DNA from 2 places in the Streptomyces sp. NPDC002643 genome. Region 1 is predicted to be linked to the other one. Evidence: predicted binding sites of a transcription regulator. Region 1 holds the regulator's gene; the other holds the start of a gene.
The links. The regulator HspR, encoded in region 1, represses chaperone genes until heat shock. The targets are predictions, from matches to a motif close to TTGAGNNNNNNNNNCTCAA.
Positions count from the first base shown of each region.

Region 1 (5,335 bases):
CGGGCCGAGGGCAGCGAGGACGATGGGAACAGCCCGATCGGGACGCGGGACGCCTCCCTGCTCACCGTCACCGTCGACGGCACCGACGCCGTCATCGAGCCCGCCAAGGGGCGGCTGACCCGGAGTTCGTTCCGTGTCGACGTCCGGCACGGCGAGCACTTCTGGCGGCTGGTCCCCAACTCCATGGAGGGCAGCGGACTGTACCGCGACGGCACCGAGCACCTCGGCGACTTCATCTCCGAGGGCGACGGCGGCGTCGAGGCCGAGTGGGCCGAGGGAGCCGAGCCGGCCCCCCTCGACGCCGCCTTCGGCTACGCCCTCGCCACCGCGTACGGCACCGGCGCCGAACCCACCTGGCTGCTCACCGCCCAGGGCGCCGCCGACTTCGTCTTCTGGACCCACTGACCCTTTCCGACCAGGAGAGGGCCCCGCCCCCTCCGGCCCTCGTACAACCATTCGCCCCCTCCACGAGTCATGATCGTCGGCGGCCTTCTCCCGGCCGCCCGCGACCATGTCCGAGGAGCCCATGAACCCGGCCAGAGCCACGAGCGCCGCGATCGCCGGTGCCGTCGCACTCAGCACCGCGAGCGGCCTGTTGGCCGTCACCGCCGCGCCCGCGAGCGCCGCCACGAGCTGCGCGTCCCCCGTCTTCAAACGGCAGTTCTTCGCCAACACCACCTTCTCCGGCACGCCGAAGAAGACCGACTGCGACTCCGCGGTCAACGAGAACTGGGGGACCGGCGCCCCGGCCTCCGGCCTGCCCGGCAACAACTTCGGCGTCCGCTGGACGGTGACCAGGGACTTCGGCTCCGGCGGCCCCTTCACCCTCTCCGCCTCCGCCCTGGACGGCATCCGCGTCTACCTCGACCCGGGCACCACCAACGCCCGCAAGATCAACCTCTGGAAGAACGTCTCCTCGACCGTCTCCAAGACCATCAACCTCACCATCCCCAAGGGCAAACACACCCTCCGCATCGACTACGTCAACTGGACCGGCTCCGCCAAGGTCAAGTTCACCTACACACCCCGCACTTCAGCCACCATCGACAAGACCAAACCCCTCACCCCGACCGGCGCCGCCGTCTCATACGACAAAGCCACCCGCAAGGCCAAGGTCACCTGGGCGAAGAACAAGGAGATGGACCTCGCCGGCTACCGCGTCTACCGCCGGCTCAAGGGCGCCGACAGCTGGACCCGGCTGGCCTCGACGACATCGACCTCGTACACCGACACCCCGCCGCCGACCGGTCAGATCTACACCTATGAGGTGCGGGCGTACGACAAGGCGGGCAACGAGTCGGGCGGCACGGCGGACCTGGCGGTCACGACCGTCGACAAGACCCCGCCCGCCGCGCCGTTCATCGACCAGGACGTCTGCGCGACCGACGACAAGCTCGCCGGGCCCCAGCTCATCACGACGGCCGAGAACAAGGCCGACATCGTCCTGTACCAGGCGCAGCGCAAGGACGCCGCCACGGGTGCGTGGACCCAGGTGTACGAGGGCACGAAGGGCCCGTTCTGCGATGCCGGCCAGCCGGCCGACGGCAGCCAGGCCACCTACCGGGGCCGTGCCCGTGACGCCGCCGGCAACTGGTCGGCGTACTCCGCCGCCACGACCTTCACCCTCTGGGACACGGTCCCGCCGGCGGCCCCCGCCGACCTGCGCATCGCCTACGAGGGTGGCGTGCCGCATCTGAAGTGGACGGCGGACACGGACGCCGCCAAGTACGAGGTGCTCCAGTACGACCCCGCCACCGGCGCCTATCAGAACGCCCTCGACACGGCCACCACCACGGCGACCGATATGGTGCCCCTGCAGAAGCTGGCCCCGGCCGACACGTACCGGTACGCGGTCCGCGCGCTGGACGCCAAGGGCAACGCCTCCGCGCCCGCCGAGGTCACCCTGACGATGGCGGACCGGCCCGAGGCGATCGCCCCGTACAAGCCCTACATCCGGCTGGTCTGGCAGAAGGGCGTGAACCTGGCCTGGCGCAGCGCCGACCCGTGGGCCGCCGACGAGGACCATCTGTCGACGTACGAGATCGTCCGCACGGACCCGGCGACCGGGCAGTCCACGACCGTGACGCAGTGCTCCCCGCAGATCACCGGCGAGGGTCCGCTGGAGGCGCCGTACAGCTACACGTACAGCAGCAAGGACGCGAACGACCCCGCCTACGCGACGGCCGACCAGGTCATCCACTCGCACTGTCTGGACGGCACCGGCGCCTCCGAGACGACGTACGAGTACCGGATCGTCGTCGTCGACCGGTTCGGGCACCGCTCGCAGCCGAGCGAGCCGATCACCGGGACCACCGACGACACCCAGCGCCCCGCCGCGGTCACCGACCTGAGCGCCGAGACCATCCCGCTGGGCGTCCGGCTCACCTGGACCCCGCCGGCCGACGACGACGTCATCGCCTACTACGTCTGGCAGGGCACCACCGACCCGGAGACCGGGGAGACGGTGTGGAAGCAGAACTGCTGGGGCGGTGACTCCCTCGCCGACACCGAGATCCTCTGTCCGACGCTGCCCGACGGCAAGGAACACGTCTACCGCGTGGCCGCGACCGACCGCACGTACCTGGACGAAGGTCCCGAGACCTTCCACCACGCCGAGGTCGCCGTCACCCTGCCCGACACCCTGCCGCCGGGCTGGACCGGTACCGGGATCATCGAGGACCAGTACCCCGAGCTGTACGTCCGCTGCGGCGTGACGATCTACGACATGCCGTGCGGCGACTACACGGACTACCGCTGGGAGCGCTGGGACCCGGCCACCGCCGCCTGGACCACGTTCGCCACGGGCAAGGTCGACGACCCGCGGTTCCACATGGACACAACGGTGAACCAGGACCGCCTCGGCCTGTACTACTACCGGGCCGTCTACATCGACCCCACCGGCAAGGAGGAGGTCGTGGAGCAGGAGGCCTACGGCATCTGGGACTCCTGGCTGTGACCGGTTGAGCGCACGACCGCATGAAGGAGGGGCCCGGAGGTTCATCAGAACCTCCGGGCCCCTTCCCTTTGCTCGTTCCGCTCAGTCCTTGGCCTTCTTCGGCCGCCACACCACCAACGCGCTGGTCTGCTGCACATCCTGGTACGGCACCAGATCGCGGCGGTACGAGGCGTGGACGGCGGCCTCGCGCTGCCGCATCGCCGCGGCGGCGCCGTCCAGCGCGGCCTCCATCTCGGCGACCCTCGCCTGGAGCGCGGCGACCTGGTTCTCCAGCTCGATGATGCGCTTGATGCCGGCCAGGTTGATGCCCTCGTCCTGCGACAACGCCTGCACCTGGCGGAGCAGTTCGATGTCGCGGGCCGAGTAGCGGCGGCCGCGCCCGGCGGTGCGGTCGGGGGAGACCAGGCCGAGACGGTCGTACTGACGCAGGGTCTGCGGATGCAGACCGGAGAGCTGGGCGGCCACCGAGATGACGTACACCGGTGTCTCTTCCGTCAGCTCGTAGGGGTTTCTCCGGCGGCCGTCCATCACACTCATGCTCCCTTCGCGGCCTGGAACAGCTCCGCCCGCGGGTCCTCGCCGGCGGTCGCCTCGCGATACGCCTCAAGCGCGTCACGAGCCTTCCCCGACAGGTCCTTCGGGACACTCACCTCGACCGTGATCAGCAGATCCCCTCGGGTGCCGTCCTTGCGGAAGGCGCCCTTGCCCCGGGCCCGCATCGTACGGCCGTTGGGGGTGCCCGGGGGCAGTTTCAGGGTGACCGGGGGGCCGCCCAGGGTGGGGACCCTGACCTCCCCGCCGAGCGCGGCCTCGGTGAACGTCACCGGTACGGTCACCGTGAGGTTGTCGTCCTTGCGGCCGAACACGGGGTGCGGGTCGACATGCACGACGACGTACAGATCGCCGGACGGGCCGCCCCGCTCGCCGGGGGCGCCCTTGCCGCGCAGCCGGATGCGCTGCCCGTCGGAGACGCCGGCCGGGATACGGACCTGCATGGTGCGCGAGGACTTGGCGCGGCCGGAGCCCTTGCAGATGTCGCAGGGGTTCTCGGCGATCAGGCCCCGGCCCTTGCAGTCGGGGCAGGGGTCGGTCAGTGAGAAGCCGCCGCCGGAGCCCCGCGCGACCTGGCCGGTGCCGACGCACGTCGGGCACACCCGGGGGGTGCCGTTGGCGTCGCCGGTGCCGGAACATGCCTTGCACGGGGACTGCGAGGACATCCGCAGCGGTACGGTCGCGCCCTCGATGGCCTCGGTGAAGCTGAGGGTGACCTCGGACTCGATGTCCTGGCCGCGCCTCGGCTGCACCCGCGTCGTACCGGAGCTGCCCCGGTTGAACAGGCCGCCGAAGACATCGCCGAGGCCGCCGCCGAAGCCGCCCTGTCCCTGGCCGCCCTGGGGCCCGCCTCCGAAGAGGTCGCCCAGGTCGAAGTTGAAGGAGCCGCCCGCGCCTCCGGGCCCGGGGCGGAAGCCGCCGTTGCCGAAGAGGGCGCGGGCGTCGTCGTACTCCTTGCGCTTCTTGGGGTCGCCGAGGATGTCGTTCGCCTCGGAGATCTCCTTGAAGCGCTCCTCCGCCTTGGCGTTGCCCTTGTTGGCGTCCGGGTGGAACTCGCGGGCGAGCTTGCGGTACGCCTTCTTGATCTCGGCCTCGGTGGCGTCCTTGGGGACGCCGAGGACCTTGTAGTAGTCCTTCTCGATGAAGTCCTTGGTGCTCATCCTCGACGTACCCCCTTTCCGGTGTTCCGCTTAGCGACCTCGCCGTGCCTGCCGTGCGCGGCGTCGGCGTCAGCCCTCCTCCGGGCCACCGCTCTCCTTGTCGTCGGCCGCCTCGGTGCCCTCGTCGGCCTTCACGGTCTGCGCCCCCGGCTGGGGTTCGGCGACGGCCACCCGCGCGGGGCGGATGGTGCGTTCGCCGATGCGATACCCCGGCTGGAGGATCGCCACGCACGTGGTCTCCGTGACGTCCGGCGCGTAACTGTGCATCAGGGCCTCGTGGATGGTCGGGTCGAAGGGCTCGCCCTCCTTGCCGAACTGCTGCAGGCCCATCTTGGCGGCGACGGTCTCCAGCGATTCGGCGACCGACTTGAAGCCGCCGACGAGTTCGCCGTGCTCCCGCGCCCGGCCGACGTCGTCGAGGACGGGCAGGAGCTCGGTCAGGAGGTTCGCGATGGCGATCTCCCGGACCGTGATCCGGTCGCGCTCGACCCGGCGGCGGTAGTTCTGGTACTCGGCCTGGAGCCGCTGGAGGTCCGCCGTGCGCTCACCGAGCGCCGTACGCACCTGGTCCAGCTGTGCCGTCAGCCCGGCCACCTGGGCCGTCGCCGCCGTGTCCCCGGCCGGGGCCGCCCCCTCCTGGGGGGCGGCCTTCGGCTCGGCGTCCTCG
Region 1 covers NZ_JBSFVY010000029.1:28,005-33,339, reverse strand. Annotated here, with positions in the region: gene ACWD4G_RS34245 (hypothetical protein) at 1-405, shown strand, start outside; gene ACWD4G_RS34240 (PA14 domain-containing protein) at 527-2,956, shown strand; gene ACWD4G_RS34235 (heat shock protein transcriptional repressor HspR) at 3,038-3,484, opposite strand; gene dnaJ (molecular chaperone DnaJ) at 3,490-4,668, opposite strand; gene grpE (nucleotide exchange factor GrpE) at 4,738-5,335, opposite strand, start outside.

Region 2 (5,335 bases), on a different contig from region 1:
TGTGCGGCGGGCCGGTTGGACGTGGGCGACGCGCTTTGACAGTATTCGCCGCCGCGCCCCACCGCCCACGATCATTCCATGCCAAACCCGACGCCCGAGCTGAAGGGTCCGGTCCGTACGGCGACCATTGTCGGCCTTTCGTGGATCTTGCGCGGACCTCGTGCAAACTGGCCGAATGCGAACCGAAGTCGTATCGGAACCCGGTGACCCCGCCCGCCCCAACGAGGACTTCGCGTCGGTCGCGCTGCCCGCCGGTGGACAGGGCGGTGCCCTGGTCGTCCTCGACGGAGTGACCCCGCCGCCCACGGACTACGGCTGTCGACATTCGGTCGCCTGGTTCGTGTCCCGACTGGGCGGCACCCTGACCGAACTGTCCCTTTCCGAACGGGATTCCCCCCTCACGGAGGTCCTTTCCTCGGCCATTTCTCGTACCGCCGAATCCCACGCGCAAACCTGTGACCTTTCTCACCCGCGCACACCCCAGGCCACGGTGGTCCTCGCCCGCTGGTCCGAGGAGACCGTGGAGCATCTGGTCCTCTCGGACTCGGCCCTGCTGTTCGAGGCACCGGACGGCACGGTGACGGCCGTCCTGGACGACCGTCTCTCCCGTGTCCCGCGCGCCGCCCTGAGGTCGGCGGCCCTCACCGACGCGACCTTCCGCAACAAGGAGGGCGGCTTCTGGACGGCGGCGGCGGACCCGACGGTGACCGGCCGGGCCCTGGCGGGAACCGCCCCCCGCCACGAAGTGCACGCCCTGGCCGCCCTCACGGACGGCGCCACCCGCTGGGTCGAGAAGTTCCGCGAGGGCGACTGGACGGACTGCTTCACATTCATACGAAAGGAGGGCGCGTCGGCGCTGATCGGCCGGGTGCGCGACCTCGAACGCGCCGACGAGGAGCGGCGGTTCCTGGGCCGGGCGAAACGCCACGACGACGCGAGCGCGGTCTTCGTGGAGCCGTGACGCTTCACCTGCGATCGTCTTCGTGGCCCCTTCGGGCCGCTCCCCGTCGCCCTTCGCTTCAGCGCAGGAACGTCTCCCGCATGTGCTGGTCGATGCGCTTGGTCCAGGCGTCCTGGTCCAGTTCGGCGTAGGCGAACAGATGGGGTCCGGAGGCGCCGGTGATGAGGTCGAGGGAGTCGGGGCGGGCCACGAAAACGGACTCCAGCTGGAGGCCGTTGCCGTACTCGCGGGGGAACCAGGTCTCGATCTCCTGCCAGTAGTTCACCCGGGAGTTCTGCCCTCCCCTGGGCGTGCCCAGCTTCACCTCGGCCTCGTCGAAGCGGAAGCCGAGGTCGACGTACGCCTGCAGGATCGCGTCCTGGGCGGGCAGCGCGTACACCTGGAACTCGTCGAAGTCGCCCTTGTCGACGGAGTTGTCGATGGCCAGCTCGGTGCGTACGGCCACCCGGGCGCCGCGCAGCCGCCGGCCGCCGAGGACATGGGTGAGGGGCAGCTCCCAGGGCAGCCGCAGGGCGACCCGTTCCGTGCGCTCCTCGCCCGCGCGCAGGGTGAAGGGCCCGTCGACCGTGACCGTGACGATCGTCAGCGGATTGACCCAGCCGCTCTCGGTCTCCTCCCGGTCCTCCGCCCGCGTCACCACATCCAGCTTCAGCCGCTCGACCTCCACATCGGCGCCACCCCCGCGCAACCGCACGACGGCCTCCAGCACCTCCCCCGGCCGCACGACGGTGGCACCGAGCACCGTCTCCACCTCGGGCGCGTTGATACCGAGCGAACTCAAGAACTTACGGAACGCCATGAAGGCTTCCTCCCCGTGAGAGCCGATCGCCCCATCCGGTACTCGAACGATCTTTCGCGGCACCCTACGCTCACGCCGGCCGCCCCACACTGGCCCGATACCCCTCCCTCTGATCGCCCACAGCGAACGCCATACCCCCCTGGGAACATCCCGGGGCTCATCTGCATTGAGTCGGCATAGCTCAAGTTCGCTGCCGAGGGAGAGATCATGGCTTCGACGTCTGCACCGCTCACCCTGCCCGTACTGCCGCTCGACGACGAGGTCGTGCTGCCCGGCATGGTGGTGCCGCTGGACCTCAACGACACGGATGTACGGGCCGCGGTGGAGGCCGCGCAGGCGGCGTCGCGGGCGGAGCCCGGCAAGCCGCGGGTGCTGCTGGTGCCACGGATCGACGGGACCTACGCGAGTACGGGCGTGCTCGGCACCGTCGAGCAGGTCGGACGGCTCGCCGACGGCGACCCGGGCGCGCTGATCCGCGGCCATCGACGGGTGCGGATCGGCGCCGGTACGACCGGGCCGGGCGCGGCCCTGTGGGTCGAGGGCACCCGAGTGGAGGAGAGCCTGCCCGACCCGCTGCCGGGCCATGTCGCCGAGCTGGTCAAGGAGTACAAGGCCCTCGCCACCGCCTGGCTGCGCAAGCGCGGCGCCTGGCAGGTGGTCGACCGGGTGCAGGCCATCGACGACGTCTCCGCGCTCGCCGACAACTCCGGGTACTCCCCCTTCCTGACCACCGAGCAGAAGATCCGGCTCCTGGAGACCGGCGACCCGGTCGCCCGGCTGAAGCTCGCCACCCAGCAGCTGCGCGACCACCTCGCCGAACAGGACGTCGCCGAGACCATCGCCAAGGACGTCCAGGAGGGCGTCGACAAGCAGCAGCGCGAGTTCCTGCTGCGCCGCCAGCTCGAAGCCGTGCGCAAGGAGCTGCGCGAGCTGAACGGCGAGCAGGAGGGCGAGGAGTCCGACGACTACCGGGCCCGGGTCGAGGCCGCCGACCTGCCCGAGAAGGTCCGCGAGGCCGCACTCAAGGAGGTCGACAAGCTGGAGCGGTCCAGCGACCAGTCGCCGGAGGGCGGCTGGATTCGGACGTGGCTCGACACGGTGCTGGAGCTGCCGTGGAACGAGCGCACGGAGGACGAGTACGACATCCAGGGCGCCCAGCGCGTCCTCGACGCCGAGCACGCCGGTCTGGAGGACGTGAAGGAGCGGATCACCGAGTACCTGGCGGTGCGCAAGCGGCGCAGCGACCGGGGGCTGGGGGTCGTGGGCGGGCGGCGCGGAGGTGCCGTACTCGCCCTGGTCGGTCCGCCCGGCGTCGGCAAGACCTCGCTCGGCGAGTCCGTCGCGCACGCCATGGGGCGGAAGTTCGTCCGGGTCGCGCTCGGCGGCGTACGGGACGAGGCGGAGATCCGCGGCCACCGTCGTACGTACGTGGGCGCGCTGCCCGGCCGTATCGTGCGCGCGATCAAGGAGGCCGGGTCGATGAATCCGGTCGTCCTCCTCGACGAGATCGACAAGGTCGGGTCCGACTTCCGGGGCGACCCCGCCGCCGCGCTGCTCGAAGTCCTCGACCCCGCCCAGAACCACACCTTCCGGGACCACTACCTGGAGGTCGAACTGGACCTGAGCGACGTGGTGTTCCTCGCCACGGCGAACGTCCTGGAGGCCATCCCGGAGGCCCTGCTGGACCGGATGGAGCTGGTCCGCCTCGACGGCTACACCGAGGACGAGAAGGTCGTCATCGCCCGGGACCATCTGCTGCCGCGTCAGCTGGAGCGGGCGGGCCTGGACAAGGACGAGGTCACCCTCGACGAGGGCGCGCTGCGCAAGCTCGCCGGTGAGTACACACGCGAGGCGGGCGTCCGCAACCTGGAGCGTTCCATCGCGAGGCTGCTGCGCAAGGTGGCCGCCCAGCACGAACTGGGCGAACGGAAGCTGCCGTTCACCGTCACGGACGGCGATCTGCGCGGTCTCATCGGGCGCCCCCACCATGTGCCCGAGTCGGCCCAGGACCCGGCGGAGCGCCGTACGGCCGTCCCCGGTGTGGCCACCGGGCTCGCGGTGACCGGCGCGGGCGGTGACGTCCTGTACGTGGAGGCGTCGCTGGCCGACCCGGAGACGGGCGCGGCGGGCCTGACGCTCACCGGGCAGCTGGGCGATGTGATGAAGGAGAGCGCCCAGATCGCCCTGTCCTTCCTCCGCTCGCACGGCGCGGAACTGGAACTGCCGGTCGCCGATCTGAAGGACCGCGGAGTGCACATCCACTTCCCGGCGGGCGCGGTGCCGAAGGACGGCCCGAGCGCGGGCATCACGATGACGACGGCCCTGGCCTCGCTCCTCTCCGGCCGGCTGGTCCGCACGGATGTGGCCATGACCGGCGAGGTCTCGCTGACCGGACGCGTCCTGCCCATCGGCGGCGTCAAGCAGAAGCTCCTCGCCGCGCACCGGGCGGGCGTCACGACCGTGATCATTCCCAAGCGCAACGAGCCCGACCTGGACGACGTCCCCGCCGAGGTCCTCGACAGGCTCGACGTCCACGCGGTGACGGATGTCCGGCAGGTACTGGAGCTGGCGCTGGCCCCGGCGACCAACGGGGCGACGACGGAGGTGCCAGTGGCGGCGTGAGCCGAGCCGGCCGCCGACGGCCACCGGCCCGATCGGCGGCCCGGCCCGGCTCGGACAAGACTCCGGTGGTGGTGTGACGGACACCCACCGGACGAGGGAGGCCCGGGTTCCGTGAGGGGGACCCGGGCCTTTCCCTGTGCGGGGGGGCGGGGGCGCGTTACGGGGGGTGGCGGGGTGACGGGATCGCCGGGGGTGGGTGCGATCGGCACGGTCCCCCACCTGCGAAATACTTACGGCGCCGCCCGTACGGGTGGCCCACGACAAGAACCGCCGGGAACGCGGAAAGCACCGGGGAACGCCACATCGGAACCGGCCCGGGAACCGACATCGGAACCGGACACGGAATCAGGAGACGCTGACGTGCACGACGAGGGTGGAAACGGCGACGAGACCGGGGCCGGTTCGGACGGGCCGACGGCCGGAACCGGGGCCGGTTCGGTCGGGCCGGCGGCCGGAACCGGGGCCGGTTCGGGCGGGGCGGCGGCTGGGATGGATCAGGCGTTCCTGGCGTTGGAGCGGGAGCTGACGGTGCTGTTGCGCCGGGCGCGGGCCAAGTCCGGCGAGATGGCGCGGGCGGTCCACCCGGACCTGGAGTCCGCGGCGTACGGTCTGCTCGCCCGCCTCGACGAGGCCGGCCGCCTCCGCGCCACCGAACTCGCCGCCTACATCGGCGTCGGCAAGGCCACCATGTCCCGCCAGCTCCGCGCCCTCGAACACCTCGGCCTCATCGCCCGCGAACCCGACCCCGCCGACGGCCGCGCCTGGCTCGTCCACCTCACCGACGAGGGCCGAGCCCGCTTCCGCGCCGTCCGCGACGCCCGCCGCGGCGCCTACGTACGCCAACTCGCGGGCTGGGACCGAACCGAGGTCGCCGAACTGGCCCGCCTGCTGCACCAGTTGAACCGGGGCGGGGAGAGCTGAGGGCCGCGGAGCATCGGGCGGCTAGGCGAGGG
Region 2 covers NZ_JBSFVY010000025.1:104,711-110,045, forward strand. Annotated here, with positions in the region: gene ACWD4G_RS32270 (protein phosphatase 2C domain-containing protein) at 176-961, shown strand; gene ACWD4G_RS32275 (sporulation protein) at 1,020-1,760, opposite strand; gene lon (endopeptidase La) at 1,968-4,382, shown strand; gene ACWD4G_RS32285 (MarR family winged helix-turn-helix transcriptional regulator) at 4,743-5,303, shown strand; gene ACWD4G_RS32290 (rhomboid-like protein) at 5,325-5,335, opposite strand, start outside.
Region 2: the regulator HspR is predicted to act here: its motif matches at 1,927-1,945, upstream of lon (endopeptidase La).